2 regions of the Paenibacillus sp. FSL R7-0179 genome follow, and region 2 is predicted to be linked to the other one. Evidence: riboswitches for the same ligand, from Rfam matches in the RefSeq annotation. Region 2 holds a riboswitch; the other holds the start of a gene.

Region 1 (9,704 bases), 470 kb from region 2:
CGCGCATACGCTCCATCACTGTGTTCAGGCCTTGGATCAGCTGCTCCTTGCTCTCCGGCTGCACCGGCGTATACTGCGGGGACGGCGGAACATGAACGCGTACAGGCGGGAAGCTGCCCCCGGCAAAAACCGCTTTACCATCCGGAGTCATCTCTGCTTCCTTCCCCGCTGCTTCCCCGTTCCCGGCCAGACAGAGATCGATATTACGGAGCTGCATGTACAGCGCCGATTGTATCAAGTGCTGGACCATCTGCCCAAGGGACCACTCTCCCTCAGCCGGCTGCCGCAGCAGCTCTTCCATACTGAAGGTATCTAATTCCATAAGATAGTGATTCGCAGTCTTTTCAAATTGCTGCAAGGCTTCTGTAGGGTTCATATTCATAATATTCAGGCAACTCCTTTATTCTTAAGGTCTGACCTGAATATACACAAACGCTACTGACAACGTTATGTCAGTAGCGTTCCAGCATTCCCGCCGCTTCCTCCCGCACAAGCTTACGCAAGGCTTCCGGCTCCAGGACAACCGCCCCCGCTCCCCAGCCAAGCACCCATTGCAGCAGGTCCCCGGGCTGGCGCACACGGAAGGTCATAAGCCTGCCGTCTTCCTGGTCCTCCACTGCCTCCAGATAAAAGTTATTCGATTCAGCAGCCTTGTCAGCGATCTCGGGATGCACCAAAATGCACACGCGCACATGGCGGTCATCCTCCGGCTGGTACTCGTGCAGATCGAAACCCACAGGCACTTCGAACCGGTCATCCAGAAGGGTAAGTCCGCTCATTCTGGATAACCGGAAATGACGGATCTCCTCCCGCAGCCAACACCAGGCGACCAGGGTCCAGGCGCCTCTGTTCAGAACAAGTCCATATGGCGAGGCGATTCGGACACTCCGGTGACTTCCGTCAGCTTCCTGTCTGCCCTTCGTATACCCGAAGCTGATCTTTCGCTGCTCCAGAATCGCACGGCGGATCTGCCCGATATAATCCTTCTCCTGTCCTTGCAGTCTGTCTTTAGAGGTATTCAGCAGCAGGACGCTCTGACGGATGCGGGAGGCATTCTCCCGGACATCGACCGGCAGAACCGCTTCAATCTTCCTGCCGGCTGCGGAGGCCCGGTCCCCGTATTCCGTATCGAACCGCTGCTCCACGAAATCCGTTCCGATCAGCAGAGTCACAGCCTCCTCCGCGGTGAAGCTGACCGGGGGCAGGAAATACCCCTTTACCAGCGAATATCCCTGACCTGTAGCTCCTACCACCGGCACTCCGGCTTCACTAAGCGCCTGTATATCGCGGTAGATGGTTCTTACGCTAGTCTCGAAGACAGACGCCAGATCCTCTGCCCGTACGACCCCTTTGCGCTGCAGCTCCAGTACGATGGCTAACATGCGGTCTGTCTTGTTCATACGGCGGCTGCACCCTCTTCATCCTGAAATCAGTTTATGTATTGATTATACTGATTTCCTGTTCACTTTTCTCCTTACGGCTTCTGATGGAGTACAGAACGAACAGCAGGATGAACCAGAGCGGAGTGAACAGCAGCGCCGGACGGGTCTCATCGGCAAAGAGCATGATCACAAGAATGGCGGCGAACAGCGTCAGGACAGCATAGTTAATCACCGGGGTGAATGGCGCTTTGAATTTGGAAGCGGCATGTAAGTCCGGGCGGTTCCTTTTATACTTGATATGGCAGACCAGCACAACGCCCCAGACCCAGATGAAGCAAATGGCACTGATCGTAGTCACGATGCCGAAGGCCTGGCCCGGAATGAGCTTGCTGAGCAGTGCTCCGGCAGAGATCACCAGGGTGGAGAGGAATAAGGAATTCGCGGGCACATGATTCCGGTTCAGCTTGCCCAGCTGCGGGGAAGCCTGATTCCGTCTGCTCAGATTGTAGAGAATCCGGCTGGTCGAGAACATCCCGCTGTTGCAGGCGGAGGCCGCCGAGGTTAAGACTACGAAATTGATAATCCCCGCAGCAATCGGAATCCCGACTAGACTGAAGGTGCGCACGAACGGACTTTCAGACGCGCTAAGCTGGGTCCAGGGATTAATGCACAGCAGCACGAAGAGCGCGCCTACATAGAAGAACAGAATCCGCAGCGGAATTTTGTTGATCGCGGACGGGATGTTTTTCTCCGGATTCGCCGTCTCTGCTGCCGATACCCCCACCAGCTCCACGCCAACATAAGCGAACACTACCATCTGGAAGGAGAACAGAAAGCCCTTCACCCCGTTCGGGAACACGCCCCCGTGCTCCCAGAGATTGCGGACCGACACGGAGCCTGCATCCGTCTTGAACTGGGTCACCAGCAGGACAATGCCCAGGCCGATCAGAGCCAGTATCGTAACTACCTTGATCAGGGCAAACCAGAATTCCAGCTCCCCGAAGCTCTTGACCGTCAGCAGATTCAGCCCGAGCAGAATGATCAGGCAGATGACGGCCGGTACCCACTGCGGAATATCGAACCAGTACTGCACATAGACGCCCACCGCAATCACATCGGCCATCGCCGTCATAATCCAGCAGAACCAGTAGGTCCAGCCTGTAATGAACGCCGCGCGCGGCCCCAGGTAATCCTCAGCAATATCCGTAAAAGATTGATACCCCGCCTTCGAGAGCAGCAGTTCCCCGAGCGCCCGCATCACAAAAAACACGGCAATCCCCACGATCAGATACGTGAGCATGATGGAGGGCCCGGCCTGCTGAATGGCTTTGCCCGATCCCAGGAATAACCCTGTGCCAATCGTTCCCCCGATAGCGATAAGCTGGACGTGACGGTTTGCAAGCTCTCTTTTTAATTCTGTCTGTGCCATTCCTGTTTCCCCCTTAATGTATACAACATTGTACGTAACGCAAAAAAGGAGACTGGATATCATCCAATCTCCCGGTGCATAAAAAGTTCCAAATAAGCTTCTGCAGCAGCGGCTGATCCGCATAGCAAAAACAAATCCGGTACTCTTCTGTCCTTCTGCCTGAGATTGTGAACCCTTCGGCGCTGCGGAACTCCGCAGTCTCTCCAGAAGCTGCTCCAGCTATAGTGTGATCCATAGCCTTCATAGCTCTTGTACTGTATTAAATTGGTGCTGCGTTAATGCATTCCGATATTCTAACATATTACTTGCAATGTGAGCAATCCTCTGTGAAAAAAGTCTCAATGCTTAGCAGGAGTTTTGCACAATGAGGTCATTTTTGAATAAACAGAGTCATTTGCAAGAAAGAATTCCGTTCATCTGCTCTACTATAATAAATTCATCCAGAACAAGTAGAGTGAGGTTAGAACTTATGGCAAATCCCGCACCACAAGCTATGAACACCAAGTCAGCGACACCGCCCCAGGGCCGTTTCGGCCGTCTGCTGCACAATATCGTGCGATACCGGGTGCTGCTGCTGATGCTGCTGCCCACGTCGATTATCTTTTTCATCAACTGCTATATTCCGATGTTCGGATTATTCATTGCCTTCAAGAATATCAACTACATTGACGGCATTATGGGCAGTCCTTGGGCCGGGCTTGACAACTTCCGGTTCCTCTTCGCCACCTCTGACGCCCTGCGGGTGACCATCAACACCGTGGGTTACAATGTAGTCTTCATTATCTCAGGCCTTATTCTCTCCGTCTCGCTGGCGATTGCAATCAATGAGGTGCGTAACAAGCTGGCTTCGAAGTTCTTCCAGACGGTGATGATTATGCCGAACTTTCTGTCCATGGTTGTAGTCAGCTTCATCGTATACGCCTTCCTGCACCCGGAGTATGGCTTCCTGGTCAAGCATATTCTGCCGATGTTCGGCTACTCCTCGGTGAATGCTTATATGCATCCTGAAGCTTGGCCTTACATCCTGTGGATCACCAAGATGTGGCATTCGATCGGTATCGGCAGTGTCATCTATCTGGCGGCCATCACCGGCATCAGCGAAGAGCTGTACGAAGCTGCGGTGATGGACGGGGCCAGCAAATGGCAGCAGATCACCAAGATCACCCTGCCGCTGCTTACGCCGATCATGGTCATTCTCACCATTCTTAACATGGGCGGCATCTTCCGCTCTGACTTCGGGCTGTTCTACCATGTGACTCTGGACTCCGGTGCGCTGCGCTCAACTACGGACGTCATCGACACCTATGTCTACCGGGGCCTGATCCAGCTCAATGACCTGGGGATGTCCTCTGCGGCGAACTTCTATCAATCGGTCGTCGGATTCTTCCTGGTCATCGGCGCGAACGCTCTGGCCCGTAAGCTGAACCGCGATACGGCTCTTTTCTAGAAACGGAGGATTCTAATGACTACTGCATCCCGAAGCAACCCTTATACCAAAGGCTCCACCACCGCCCAGATTATTCTGAATGTGTTCTTCATCGCCTTCAGCCTGGCGTGTATCCTGCCGATTGTGCTCATTGTCGCTATCTCCTTAACGAACGAGAAGGCCTTGACGCTGCAGGGATACAAGTTCTGGCCCGATCATATCGATGCTTCCGCGTACCAATATTTGTTCAAGCATTCGGAGACACTGGTTAAGGCGTATGGCGTCAGCCTGACCGTTACCCTTATCGGAACTGTTCTGGCCGTGCTGCTGATTGCGCTGTATGCGTATCCGCTCTACCGGAAGGATTTTCCTTTTAAAAAGACATTCAACTTCTACCTGCTGATCACCATGCTGTTCTCGGGAGGGCTTGTCCCCTTCTATCTGCTATACGTGAACTATCTCGATCTGAAGGACTCGCTGGTTGCGCTGATTCTGCCCGGCTTGTCCAATGCCTTCTATATCTTCATCACCCGTACCTTCTTCCAGCAGACCATCCCGGAGGAGATGATTGAATCCGGTAAGCTCGACGGAGCTTCGGAATGGCGGATCTTCTTCCAGTTGGTGCTGCCGATCTCCCTGCCTGTGCTGGCGACCATCGGACTGTTCACTACGCTGATGTACTGGAATGACTGGTTCAACTCCATGCTGTTCATTAATGACACCAATAAGTTCTCCCTGCAGTACGTTATGATTCAGATGATCCGCCAGGCCGAGTTCTTCAAAACCCAGCTTGCCGGCACCGGTGTCGCCCTGATGGTACAGGAATCCGTTCCAACCGAAAGTCTGCGGATGGCCATGGTCGTGCTGTCGATTGGTCCGATTCTGTTCATCTATCCGTTCTTCCAGAAGTACTTCACCAAGGGCCTCACGATTGGGGCTATCAAAGGTTAATGGGTCTAGCTCTGGCATAAATGCCGGTTAGAATATATGATCTAATTATCATTGAGGAGGTTCATACAAATGAGAACAACCAGAAGCTCGGGCGCGGTGCTTGCTGCCCTAACCGCCGTGATACTGGGCATTACCGGATGCGGCGGGGGCAATTCAGGTGCATCCGCACCCTCCAAGGCAGAATCGACAGCAGCAGCTACAACAGCAGGCACGGAAGGCAGCACGAATCCTGACACCTCAACGTTCCGCAAGCTGAAAGTGTACACGGTCGGAAATTTCCCGCAAAATGATACCAAGGCGGTTGTAGACGAGATCAACAAGTATCTCAAAGAAAAAATCAACGCCGAGATTGACTTCCAGGGACTCCCTTGGTCCTCCTGGGCCGAGAAGATGGCACTGGCCTATCAATCCGGTGAACAGGTCGATTTGACCTTTGCCCCGAACTGGGCGGATTTCGCCAATAACGTAGCCAAAGGCGCATTCCTGCCGCTGGATGATCTGTTAGCCAAATATGGACAAGGCATCAAGGACACCCTGGACCCCCGCTTCTTTGACGGCGGCAAGGTGGACGGCAAAATCTACGCCATTCCGACCAATAAGGAAATCGGCGAGAGCCATACCATTATGTTCCGCAAGGATCTGGTGGATAAATACGGATTCGATGTGAACTCGATTGAGACGCTGGAGGATCTGGAGCCATGGCTGCAGACGATCAAGGAGAAGGAACCGGCCATCGCGCCAATCTGGCTCTCCGGCAGCGGCTCGGACACCCTGGGCTACTTCGACAAGACCAGAGAGAGCATGAAGGAGAACTTCCGCTATGAGCTGGTGGCAGGCGCTCCTGCCGGAATCGTCCTGGATACCAAGACCGATAAGATGGTGATCAGCTCGATGGAATCTGACACGGCGATCTACCGTATGAAGCTCTACGGCGACTGGTTCGCCAAAGGCTACATCAATAAAGATGCGGCAACGACCAAAACCAGTACTGAAGACGCTTTCAAGGCCGGCAAGACCTGGATGAAATTCGGTTCAGACAAACCGGACTCCGACAAGGAAGATTCCATTGCCACCGGCATTGAACTGGTGAAGCTGAAGGGGAATGAACCCGAGATCAGCACCGCCAGCGTCAGCAACTCCATGATGGCCATCGGACGCACCTCAATTGATCCAGAGCGGACAATGATGCTGCTGAACCTGCTGCATACCGACCCGGTTCTGGTCAATCTGATTGACTTCGGCGTAGAGGGACGGCAGTATGTCAAGGTAGAAGGCAAGGACAACTTCATCAAGCTGCCTGACGGCATTGCTACCCGTGCCGATACCGGCTGGGCACCGGGAATTGAATGGATGTTCGGCAACCAGACCATAACCTATCTGTGGGAAGGTGAAAGTGCCGATAAATGGGAGAAGTTCAAGGCTTATAACGAGAGTGCCCATAAGGTGAAGTCCTTCGGCTTCAACTTCAATACCGACGCTGTCAAAACACAGGTCTCTGTGGTCAGCAATATTATCAAGGAATTCCGTCCGCTGCTGGAAACGGGCAGCCTGGGAGTAGACAAGGTGCTGACGGAATACAATAATAAGCTAAAGGCTAACGGCATTGAAGAGATCCGCGCCGAGGTTCAGAAGCAATACGATGCGTGGAAGGCTAAACAACCAAAATAAACAAGTGGAAACGACTATGCCGTCCTTATTTAAGGACGGCACCCGTTTTAGCGAAAAATATAAGGATATGTTGTCGTGTGGAACATACAAATTCTTATATTTTAAGCAAAGGGGAAGGACGGCAGCCGTCCTTCCCCTTTCCTGCCGCTCAGCGTGTAAATGTACCTAAGGATAAGGGGGATGACTGTGAAACTATCATTGCGATTCAAAGTGAGTGCCCTTGTCCTGCTGCTGGTCACGCCGCTGTTCCTTTTCCTCTCCTACACCAATCTCTATTCCACCAACATTGTCCGGGAGAAGGTTGCGAAGTCTGCTTCAGACACGTTGACCCTGCACTTAGGTACACTCGATGAGCTGCTGGAGCAGACCAGCCATTATCTGCTGCGTACCGCCAATGAAAATATGCTGCTGGAGCTCTATTCGGACAGCGGTCCCGACAGCGTCAATTATTACCTGTCCATCCGTAAGCTGATGGACCAGTGGTACAGCGATGTCAGCTACTACACCATTATCCGCAGTGTCTTCGTCTACCATCAGGACCGGGACGAGTTATTCCTCAGCAGCCAGAGAGAATATTACCAGGAGAAGGAGGTCATTGCCTCCGGGCTGTCCTCGCGCCTGAAGTCGCCTAATCTCCAGGGCTCCCTGAAGTGGGAGACTGTGACCCTCGGCGACGAGCCGGTGTTATTCAAGGTGCTGCCGGACAAGAGCGGACGGCTTCTCATGGGGGTACTGGTCAGTATCGATTCTCTGGCCCAGCCGCTGACCCAGCTGGAGTCTACCGGAGGCAGCGGGCAGGTGGGCATGATCGACAATGACGGTAAATTGCTCTGGGGCCAGTTCGCCAGTGAAGATCTTGCGCTCATTCGCACCCAGCTCGGCCGCCCTGACCGTCCGGTGGATGCAGCGATCCGGCTGAGCAACGGCAATTCTTATCTGCTGATTGACAAGCCTTCGCAGTATTCCAATCTGAATGTCTTCTTCCTGCTTGACGAGAAATCGATTCTGGACGAGCTGCCGATCTTCCAGCGGATCATCAAGGTTATTCCCTTCGCCATTATCCTCGTGATGGTTATCCTGCTGGCTCTGCTCAGCAGGCTGGTGTTCAAGCCTATCCAGCAATTGACCAGCGGGATGCGTATCCTTGGTAAGGGACAGCTGGAATACCGGCTGAAGGATGGCAACAGCAGGGAGTTCCAGATCATTACCATGCAATTCAACCAGATGGCCGAGCAGATCGGCAATCTCAAGATTGATGTGTATGAGGAGCAGATGAAGGTGCAGCAGGCCGAGCTGAAGCATCTTCAGGCGCAGATCAATCCCCATTTTTTCATGAATTCCCTGAATATCGTCTTTCATCTGGTAGAGCTGAAGCAATATGCGCTGATCAAAAAGATGATCGGACATCTGGTCTCCCACTTCCGCTTCATTATGAATACCAATGACGCCTGGATTCCGCTGCGCGGCGAGCTGGGTCATATTCAGAATTATATCGAGATTCAGATGGTTATGTATCCGAACAAGCTGTCTTATGAGGTGCAGCTTCCGCAAGAGCTTGAGTCTACACTGATTCCGCCGCTGCTGATCCAGCCCTTCGTTGAGAATGCCATCAAGCATGGCTTCGTCAACAATTCGAAGCCCTTCAACGTTGGCATAACTGTCCGTGAAGAAGCCGGGGAGAGCGGCAACTCCTGCATTGCCATTCAGATCCGCGATTCCGGGCCGGGCTTCTCCGCGGCTCAGCTCGACATGCTCAATCAAGGCGTGTATGAGCGCAAGCCGACAGACCGCCATCTGGGAATATGGAACGTATACAGACGCATGCTGATGTTCTATAACAACCGGGCACGGCTTACCTTCCATAACGCTCCAGACGGAGGCGCGGTTGTGGAGATCAGACTACCCGTTCAAAAGGAGCTGTGACGTTCAATGTACAGAGTACTAATCGTTGACGACCAATACTTCGCCTTGCTGGGCCTCCAGCAGGGGGTGGATTGGAGCGCGCTTAGCGTGTCGGATGTCTGTCTGGCGGAGAACGTGGATCAGGCGATTGCTATTCTTGAGCAGCTACCCGTAGATCTGCTGATCTGCGATATCGAAATGCCCGGCAGAAGCGGCCTGGAGCTGCTGGCCTGGGTGAAGCAATCTGCTCCCGGCACGCTGACGATTATGCTGACCTGCCATGCCGATTTCGAGTATGCCCAGCGCGCGATTTATCACGGAGCCTTCCATTATCTGCTCAAGCCGGTAGACTATGAGGAATTGATGAAGATCTCCCGTGAGGCGCTATTCGAGATCAGCAGGCAGAAGGAGCAGCAGCAGTTCGAGACCCTGATCCAGGAGTACCGGAGACAATGGGAGCATCAGCTTCCCCTGCTGGTAGAACGGTTCTGGCAGGATATTCTCAGCCAGCGGGCGGCGCCCGTGCTGGAATCGCTCACCCTTCCGGCGAACACCTACAATCTGGATCTGCAGCCCGGGGACCGCTACTTCCTCGCTCTGCTGGGACTGGAGCAGTGGAAGGAGAACCTTAGCGCACGGGATGAGACGATTATGGAATATGCACTGCGCAACATGGCCGATGAGCTGCTGCTAAGCGGGCTGGAAGGCACTGTGCTGCAGGATCAGGTCGGCCATAATCTGGCGGTCATCTACGTGCGGGGCGATATGAACGCCGCCCGGCATACGCTGGAGCAGAATGGCCGCACCTTCCTGGATACCTGCGGGCGGCTGCTGCATTGCTCCCTGTCAATCTACATCAGCGCAGGTGTCCCTCTGTCCGGTATCATGAGCGCATACACGGATGTCACGGAGCGGGAACAACGCAACCTGAACCGCTCGCGTCAGG
Region 2 (9,704 bases):
ACAGATTATGCACCATCAGCGGGAACGCATTCCCGGCATTGCGAATCCAGAAGGCCGCCGAGTTGCCCATGAGATTAATGGATACCCGGATGATGACTGCCGTGATGAACAGCAGCAGCAGCACCGCCGCCTTGCCCGCAGTCCAGTGGATAGGGCTGTGCATGAGCGACTGCCAGATGATCACTCCGCCGATGAGCAGATTACCGAGTCCGTTAATCCCAATCCCCGTGCAGAACACCTGAAGAACCACCGGCACCGGCCGCAGCAGATAACGGTCCAGCTCCCCTGTGTTGACCAGTCTGCCCAGCCGCCAGCTGCCCTCGAAGAACAGCGAACCCGCCCCCTCCGTCAGGAAGATCATGGCGTACATGAAGGTGACCTCCCAGAACTGCCAGCCCTGAATATCCGGAATCCGGTCATAGATCACCCACAGGAACACGAATCCCAATACCTGCGTCAAGGCCGCCGAGCACATTAGGATATAAAAGTCTTTGTTGTACTCCAGAATCGCCTTAAGCTGCTGCACATATAGCCTTCTATAGAGATAGAGCATTTGCGATAATTTCATTCTGCGTCCTCCTTCCGCCTTAGCCTCCATGAATGGTCACCTGGCGGACCGCCCAGTTCCACATGGCTTTGCCCGCCATCCAGAGTCCTGCTCCCCAAAAGAGCTGAATCCCGATCAGCCTTAGGCTCTCCCCGGTATCTGCCTGCTGGAGGAAGATCATCGTCGGCGTATGAATGATGGCCTGGAAGGGCAGCAGTAGCGCCAGCTTTTCCAGCCAGTCCGGGAAAAATGCCAGCGGCACCAGTGCGCCCGACAGCAGGTTAGTAAGCGCAATCCGCGTCCAGACAATCCCGAGGGACCCCGTCGACCAGAAGCATAACAGAGCCGCCAGATAGACCACGCCGAATTTGACCACAACCGCGCAGAGCAGACTGACCGCAAACAGCAGATAGACGATCGGCGAGTGGGGGAAGGTCACTCCGGTAAGGAAGGTGGCAAACACGATCAGCATTACCGTACTGATAGCCCCTTCCAGCAGGCTGGCGCCCAGGGTCTCGGCGAATCGGGCCGTCTGGAAATCAATCGGCTTCAGCAGGTCCATGGCGACGCTGCCGTCAAGGATTTTGCCGGAGATGGCGGTCTCGGAATACCAGGATAAGACGGAATTGGCCAGGAAGGTCACCAGCAGATAGGTCTTCATCTGATCCCAGGAGTAGCCGCCCACCGCCTCACGCCCGCCATAGATTCCCTGCCAGAGGAAGAAGATCGCGACCAGATTAATGGAGTTTGCGAGTAAATTAATGATGTAGGAGTTCCGGTAGGCCATCACATTCTGCAAGGAGCGATTGGCAATGCTTCTGTATTTGTTAAGCCGGGCTGCTGTCGTCATGGTGCCCCTGCCCCCTTGCTCCCCGGTGCTCGTTCAAGTCCAGTTGGCCGTCATAGACAGCCTTAATGACCTGCTCAATGTGGGTATCTTCCATGCGGAAATCGAGGACCTCCCCATGCTTCATCACCCGGCTGACCACTTCACTGGCGGTATATTCATACCGGTCAAAAGTGACCGAGAACTCCTGGCTGCTCTGCTGCTCCAGCTTCAGCCCGGGACTCTGCTCCAGCAGCTTGTACAACTCCGGCATAGGGGAGCGTACCTGGAAGAAGATGACCCGGTTTTTGGCAAAACGGGCCTTGACCTCGCTCAGCGTACCGTCATAAATAATCGCGCCGTGATCGATAATGACCAGCCGCTTGCACAGGTCCTCAATGTCGCCCAGGTCGTGGGTCGTCAGCATCACAGTCGTCTGCTGCTCCTGGTTGATCTGCTTGATGAACCCGCGGATCTTCTCCTTCACAGATACGTCAAGGCCAATCGTCGGCTCATCGAGATACAGAATCGGCGGATTATGCAGCAGGGCAGCAGCCAGATCGGCACGCATGCGCTGACCCAGCGAGAGCTTCCGCGCGGACAGGTGGATGAATTCGCTCATCCCGAGCATTTCGGTGAACAAGTCCATGTTCTTCCTATATTGGGCATCCGGAATCTGATAGATATCCTTCAGCAGCGAGAAGGACTCGGCAATCGGAATATCCCACCACAGCTGGGTGCGCTGCCCGAAAACTGCGCCGATCTGGGCGGCGTTCTCCATTCTTTTGCGGTACGGATTGATGCCGTTCACCGAGATACTCCCGGAGGACGGCATCAGAATGCCGGTCAGCATCTTGATGGTAGTCGATTTACCGGCACCGTTCGGTCCCACGTAGGCCACCGTCTCTCCGGCTTCAATGCTCAGATCCAGCGGCTTGACCGCCACCTTCTCAATATGCCGGGGCAGGAACAGATGCTTCACCGCTCCCTTTAGGCCGGGCTCCTTCACCGCCTGCATAAAGGACTTACTCAGTCCTCTGGCTTCAATCATACTCAAGCTTAACCCTCCTGTTCATTGCTTTGAAAGCGTTACCGCAGATGGCTGCGGAGAAAATATCTGAATCCTCAGCTGGCTCAAAGACGTAAGAGTAAATATATCACTGAGCCGATGTCGAAAACTATCAGTTTAGGTCGATTTTGCAAAAAAAAGCGGCAACCCCCGATAGCTATACCAACCGGGATTTGCCACTGCGCTTAAGCAGAGTCTGGACGGCGAACCCTACCAGCAGGGGCAGCGCCAGCTGAACCTCAAGTCTCCAGTCTACCGCATACAGGTCTACGAGGTTAATCTGCTTCAACAATACATAGGTCACATTGTATAAGAGGAATGAACAGCTGAAGGTGAGCAGCGGAACCAGATGCAGGGTCCTTTTATTCTGCAGCAGCCGGTATCCCGCAAGGGTTAAGAGTGTGTAGCTGGCCATAATGAACAGGGCATAATTACTGCCGAAGCGCAGGAAGGATACCATTGCGGTAGCCAAATTGAGGGTAGTCGATAGATAGCCGATGCGAAGCATGTCGAACCTCCTGGAATTATGTAGAAATATAAGATGAACAGATTTCTACATTTTACAGCGCTAACGCGGGGATTTACAGATCCAATACTGAATGTTCATTATTCCGTAATTGTATGTTATAATGCTTTCTTTTAAAATTGATAATATAGGAATTGGTAAATATGGAGGGATCGTTTGTGAGAGTCTTTAATCAATCAAGAGCATGGAGTATGCCTGGGGATTTAGAAGCAAGCGAACTTGAAGCCTTCCGGCCTCTGGAGGCAGTTAGGGCCCAAGTCCAAGGCGGGATGTCTGTGGCGGGTGTATCTGAAGAATCCAGAGAGCATATCTATCATAGAGCTATGATTTCTTCGATCCGCAGTGAAATGAACAAATTAAGCCAGCTGCTCTCTATTCCTTATGTGGTATTCCTGACGGACAAGGCGGGTACCATTCTGGAGCTGGTCTATTCTTCTCCGGAGACGCAGGCGGAGATGGAGCAGGCGGAGCTGCGCCCGGGGGTCAGCTTAAGCAGGCAGCAGGCGGGAATGAATGCCGTATCGCTGGCGATGGAGATGAACTGCATCGGGGTGGTGCGGGGAACGGAGCATACGGATCAGACCTTCCGGGATTGGAACTGTGTGTGCGCTCCATTGCAGGATGATGATAGCGTTTACGGATATGTTGATATTTCTTTTAATAGAGGAGAGCCAATTGAGTTCGCCATTCCCTTCGTGCAGCAGATTGCCGAGAATATCATGGAGAAGTGGATGGAGAAGAACCCGGAGATGCAGCGGTACCGGCTGGAAGCCACGCTTCTGGAATATAAGCTGACCGCGCGGGAGCAGGAGGTGGCGAGGCTGTGGCTGATGGAGAAGAGCGCGCTGCATATCGGGAGCGATCTGGGGATCAGTGAAGGCACCGTGCGCAATATGCTGAAGAGTATCTACAGTAAAATGCGGGTGAATGACCGCTTCCAGTTCGTGAAGCGCCTTACGCCATAGCCGGGAGAATCCGCTTCCGGGTACATACCAAATAGCCGGGCAGCGATACGATGTATCCCTGACCCGGCTATTTGAAAATATATGAATTGATCTGGTTAACCGCAAGAACAGTTGAGTACCGGCTTACGCGCGGCCTGCGTCTCATCCAGGCGGCTGATTTCAGTCGTATGCGGTGCGTTAATCACTATCTCCGGCGTCTCTTCGGCTTCCTTAACGATTCGGATCATGGTCTCAATGAAGCCGTCGAGCGTCTCCTTGCTCTCGGTCTCGGTAGGTTCAATCATCATACATTCCTCTACTGTCAGCGGGAAGTAGACGGTTGGCGGATGATAGCCGAAGTCGAGCAGCCGTTTGGCTACATCGAGGGTACGGACACCGTATTGCTTAAGGTTCTTGCCGGACATGACGAATTCATGCTTGCAGACGCCCGGGAAGGGGATCTCGAAGTAAGGGGCCAGCCGGTGCATCATATAGTTGGCGTTCAGCACGGCGTTCTCGGACACCTCACGCAGGCCGTCAGGACCATAGGTGCGGATGTACGCATAAGCACGGACGAGAATCCCGAAGTTGCCGTAAAAGGCTTTGACGCGGCCAATCGATTCCGGCCCGCCGCAGTCCAGTGTGAAGCTGCCGTCCCCGTTCTGCGCCACTGTAGGCTGCGGCAGGAAGGGGATCAGCTTCGCCTTCACGCCGACCGGTCCGGCTCCCGGCCCCCCGCCGCCGTGCGGCGTACTCATCGTCTTGTGCAGGTTGAGATGCACCACATCGAAGCCCATATCGCCCGGGCGGGTGATGCCCATAATCGCGTTGGAGTTCGCTCCGTCATAATAGAGCAGACCGCCCGCTTCATGGACAATCGCGGCAATCTCGACGATCTGCGTCTCGAAGAGGCCGAGGGTACTCGGGTTCGTGAGCATCAGCGCAGCGGTGTCACTGCCGACAGCTGCCTTCAGCGCCTCAAGGTCAACCATACCCTTGTCATTGGACGGGATGGTGACCGTCTCAAGGCCGGCGGCTGCGGCGCTTGCCGGGTTGGTGCCATGCGAGGAGTCCGGCACGATGACCTTGGAGCGGACCTCACCGCGGCTCTCATGGTAGGCGCGGATCATCATCAGGCCGGTCCACTCGCCGTGGGCACCGGCAGCAGGCTGCAGGGATACAGCATCCATGCCGGTCAGGGCGGCAAGATCCTTTTGCAGCGTGTACATCAGTTCAAGCGCACCCTGGATGCTCTCCTCCGGCTGGTACGGATGGATCTTGGAGAGTCCCGGGAAGCGGGCGACATCCTCGTTGATCTTCGGGTTGTATTTCATCGTACAGGAGCCGAGCGGATAGAAGCCGTTATCGACTCCGAAGTTGCGGCGGGACAGGGCGGTATAGTGGCGGATAACATCCACTTCCGATACCTCTGGCAGCACAACCGGCTCACTGCGCAGCAGCCCTCCGGGAATGAGTGCATCAAGGCCTTCGTCCTGCGGCACATCACACTGAGGCAGGGAGTAGGCCGAGCGGCCGGGACGGCTTAATTCAAAAATCAGACTTTGTTCCGGTTTCATACACAGCCCTCCAGTGCGCTTGCAAATTCGTCAATTTCGGTCTTGCTTCGTTTCTCCGTTACGGCAACCAGCATATGTCCGGCCAGCTCGGGATAATCCCGGCCTAAGTCATAACCGCCCAGATAGCCTTCCTTCAGCAGCCTGGAGTTCACCGCACTCACACTGCTGCCCTCCGGGAGCTTCAGGACGAATTCATTGAAGAACGGGGCAGTGAAGACAAGCTCTGCACCAGTGATTTCAGCCAGCCGCCCGGCGGCATAATGGCTCTTGCGGATGTTCAGCTCACCCACCTCGCGCATGCCCTCCTTGCCCATCACGGACAGGTAGACGGAAGCAGACAGCGCTAGTAGCGCCTGGTTGGAGCAGATATTCGAGGTCGCCTTCTCCCGGCGGATATGCTGTTCGCGGGCTTGCAGCGTCAGCACGAAGCCGCGCTTGCCATTCCGGTCAACCGTCTGGCCGACGATCCGGCCCGGCATCCGGCGCATAAGCGGCTCAGCCACCGCGAAGAATCCGCAGGTAGGGCCGCCCAGCGAGGCGGCGATCCCCAGCGGCTGCGCGTCGCCGACTACGATGTCTGCGCCAAGCCGTCCAGGGGATTCCAGCACGCCAAGCGCAATGGGGTTCGCGCTGACCACGAGCAGTCCTTTGACCGCATGGATCAGCGGCTCAATCTGGCGCAGGTCCTCAATCCCGCCGAAGAAGTTGGGGGACTGGACCAGAACAGCAGCGGTATCGCTGTCGATGGCATCGGCCAGCTTGGTGAGATCCGTTACCCCGTCAGCATAGTCAATCTCTACAATTTGCAGTCCCCAGGCGTTGGCGGAGGTGCGGAGCACCTGACGCGCTTCCGGGTGAACCGTACGGGAGACAATCAGCTTCTTGCGTTTGGTGGCGCCTGCGGCCAGCACAGCCGCTTCGGACAGGGCCGTTGCGCCGTCATACATACTGGCATTGGCGACCTTCATTCCGGTCAGTTCACAGATATAGGACTGGAATTCGAAAATCGCCTGAAGCTCACCCTGGCTGATCTCCGGTTGGTAAGGGGTATAGGCGGTATAAAATTCCGAACGTGAAATCACATGGTTGATGACGACCGGAACATGGTGATCGTATAATCCGGCACCAAGGAAGCTGGCGTGGGTGTCGAAGTCGGCATTCTTGTCTGCGAGCCTCTTCATATGGCGAAGCAGTGCATATTCGTCCAGAGCGCCGGACATCGGCAGGGTTCCCTGGTAACGGACAGACTGCGGAATATCGGCGAACAGCTCATCGATGGACTGGATGCCTACGGCTTCCATCATTTCTGTGCGGTCTTGCTCAGTCATAGGCAGATAGCGGTGCTTCATTGCGGCTTCACTCCTTGGCTTCTTTTGTAGAATGGGGCTTTGATTATGGCAGCCTTGAGCTGCTTGCCGCGAATCTCCACGTACACCTCTGTGCCCGGCTCCGTATAGGCAGCGTCCAGCAGGGCGAGTCCGAGATTCCGCTTCAGGGTAGGGGATTGGGTGCCGGTCGTTACTTCACCGATCTTCACTCCGTCCGCGTACACGGGATAGTGGGAGCGGGGAATGCCGCGGTCGACCATCTCCAGGCCCACAAGACGCCGGGGCAGACCGGCTTCCTTCTGCTTCAGCAGGGCATCACGGCCGATGAAATCCCCTGCATCCAGCTTCACGAAGAACTGGACACCCGCTTCGAGCGGAGTGATATCCGCCGACAGCTCCTGGCCGTACAGCGGCAGCTTGGCCTCGAAACGCAGGGTATCGCGTGCGCCGAGTCCGGCAGGCGTCAGACCATGCGGAGCGCCAGCAGCCAGCAGGCCGTTCCAGAGTGCTGCTGCCGTATCTGCGGGAGCATATAGCTCGAAGCCATCCTCACCAGTATATCCGGTACGGGAGAGCAGGACGGTGACGCCGCAGACTTCAGCCTGTTCGATGAAGTGGAACGGTTTTAACTCTGTTAGAGACACCTGCGTGACTTTTGCCAGAATCGTCTCCGCGCGCGGCCCCTGCAAGGCGAGCAGCAGCGTCTCATCCGAGATATTTTTCAGGGTGACGCCGCCGAATTCAGCGGTTAGATGCTCCTGCAGCCACTGGAAGTCCTTATCGATGTTGGACGCATTGACGACAAGCATGTAACGTTCTTCACCCAGCCGGTATACGAGCAGATCGTCGACCACTCCGCCGCTTGGGTAGAGCATCAGGGTGTACTGCGCTGCGCCGTCTTTCAGGCGGGAGACATCATTGGTGGTCATTCTCTGCAGGAAAGCTTCCGCGCCGCTCCCGGTAACCATGAATTCTCCCATATGGGAGACATCGAACAGTCCGGCCCGTTCACGGACGGCTTCATGCTCCTTCACGATGCCCGTGAACTGCACCGGCAGCTCCCAGCCGCCGAAATCAATACATCTGGACTCCGCATAAGCCGCATAGAGGTCATAAAAAGGCGTTCTTCTCAAAGCATCCATCTTGTCACTCCCTTGGTCTGATTACATACGAAAAAGGACAGGCGAAAGCCATTATGCACGTATGCATAAATGGACTTTCGCTCTGTCCTTGGTACCTGAGAGTTACCCTGCCATGCCGCGCAGGTTTCCCCGTTGGTGATCCGTGAAGCCTGCAGCGCAGGCACCCGGATGCTCTCCAGAGATGCGTCCGGCAAAGGTCCTTTTGCCTGAGAGATTCACCCATCCCGGGCTTACTCCTTCGGCGCTGTCTTCCTGTGAGACAGTCTCTCCCTATGCCATCATTCGCAAACCATATGTTTTTCTACTGACTCCATTAAACCGGGTAACCCTCCGCCCTGTCAATCAAAAAACGTCAAAAAGTTGACAAATTTAATTTTACTGTCAGTTATATTGACATTAGGCAAGCCGATAACTTAGGCTATAACTAAATTTAGAACTCCAATTACGGAAAAGAGGCGGCTTGGACATGAGTGAAGTGCTTGACAACCTGCTATACAGCGAAGAGCATGAGTGGGCGCAGCAGGGCGAGGGACGCGTAGTACGTGTAGGGATTACGGATCATGCGCAGCATCTGCTGGGCGATATCGTGTTTGTAGAATTTCCGGAAGTGGGCGCGGCGATCTCAGCAGGCGACAGTGTGGGCAGTATCGAATCTGTGAAGACCGTATCGGAGCTATATTCACCCGTATCCGGTAAGGTGACCAAGATCAACGATGCGCTGGAGGCCAGCCCGGAGCTGATCAATGACCAGCCTTACGGAGACGGGTGGATTTTTGAGCTGGAGCTTGATACCGAGTTCGCAGAGGCAGTAACCGGCCTGCTGGATGCGGCTGCGTACAAGGAACTGGTTGGGGAATAAAAGTTAGCTTATCCGCGAAAGCGCTGAATACGGCAGACTTCTCTTTGTTACATTAGATGTTACTAATGTGAGAGGTCTGTCTTTTTGCGTCTGTCTGCTATTCCGGGAAGCTGAGCAAACCGGGATAGACGATGGGAGCAGAGTGCCACAGAAAGGGCAAGAGAACCAGGCCCGCCACAGCAAACAGAAGGCACAGCAGCAGGAAACGGTATCTTTTTCGGGGACGCTTGACAGGTCTCAGCACGAAGATATAAACGCCAAGCGAATAAAACGGGAAAAGTATTACGGCAGACATGGCCATACAAACGAGAAAGGTAGATTCTCTTGCAGAACCGGGAATCATGGCTTCCGGATTGTAGACCGGATCGATCTGCATACAAATAAATATAAGGGCTAAATACGAGGTGAGCAAAAGTAGAAAAAAGCCACGGATGCGGCCATTCCCGGATAAGCTGTACATCATCCACCAGTATCCGAGCCAAGGCAGCGCAAAGGCAAAGCCGGCAATCAGAAACTTCATTCCGGTAAGCAGGCTTCCCGGGGAATAAGAGGAGGACAAAAAGGGCAGAAATACAACAAAAAAGCCTACGAAGCCAGTGATAGTAATCTGGGCGAAAATAATCAATACCAATGAAACCGACAGCCGCAGAAGCTCCAAAAAACGGGTAGCATCCGGCGTTCCTTTTGTTGCGTGCACGAAGCTCCAACTCCTTGATCAGCTTTACTGTATCTTTGCCAGTGATGATCTGCCATAGACTGAGCGGTTGCCGGCTATTCTTCCTCCTGAAGCTGCCGCAGCACAATCAATTCAACCCGGCGGTTCCGCTGCTTTCCCTCTGCGGTTGTATTATCATAGGCGGGCCGGGTATCGGCGTACCCTGCATAT

The links. Region 2 has a riboswitch for glycine ahead of gcvT (glycine cleavage system aminomethyltransferase GcvT). Riboswitches for the same ligand answer to the same signal wherever they lie in the genome.
Region 1: another riboswitch for glycine. It lies ahead of MKX63_RS05565 (amino acid permease); the one in region 2 lies ahead of gcvT (glycine cleavage system aminomethyltransferase GcvT).

What each region holds. Positions count from the first base shown of each region.
Region 1 is NZ_JBBOCC010000001.1:1,245,246-1,254,949, reverse strand. It holds gene MKX63_RS05575 (DinB family protein) at 1-376, opposite strand, end outside; gene MKX63_RS05570 (helix-turn-helix transcriptional regulator) at 453-1,400, opposite strand; gene MKX63_RS05565 (amino acid permease) at 1,435-2,811, opposite strand; glycine riboswitch at 2,949-3,028, opposite strand; gene MKX63_RS05560 (ABC transporter permease) at 3,305-4,258, shown strand; gene MKX63_RS05555 (carbohydrate ABC transporter permease) at 4,274-5,188, shown strand; gene MKX63_RS05550 (ABC transporter substrate-binding protein) at 5,258-6,856, shown strand; gene MKX63_RS05545 (sensor histidine kinase) at 7,043-8,779, shown strand; gene MKX63_RS05540 (helix-turn-helix domain-containing protein) at 8,786-9,704, shown strand, end outside.
Region 2 is NZ_JBBOCC010000001.1:1,712,608-1,722,311, forward strand. It holds gene MKX63_RS07450 (ABC transporter permease) at 1-568, opposite strand, end outside; gene MKX63_RS07455 (ABC transporter permease) at 588-1,397, opposite strand; gene MKX63_RS07460 (ABC transporter ATP-binding protein) at 1,375-2,424, opposite strand; gene MKX63_RS07465 (hypothetical protein) at 2,600-2,950, opposite strand; gene MKX63_RS07470 (LuxR C-terminal-related transcriptional regulator) at 3,160-3,933, shown strand; gene gcvPB (aminomethyl-transferring glycine dehydrogenase subunit GcvPB) at 4,029-5,489, opposite strand; gene gcvPA (aminomethyl-transferring glycine dehydrogenase subunit GcvPA) at 5,486-6,838, opposite strand; gene gcvT (glycine cleavage system aminomethyltransferase GcvT) at 6,835-7,959, opposite strand; glycine riboswitch at 8,040-8,140, opposite strand; glycine riboswitch at 8,144-8,241, opposite strand; gene gcvH (glycine cleavage system protein GcvH) at 8,426-8,818, shown strand; gene MKX63_RS07495 (hypothetical protein) at 8,916-9,515, opposite strand; gene MKX63_RS07500 (flagellar motor protein MotB) at 9,590-9,704, opposite strand, start outside.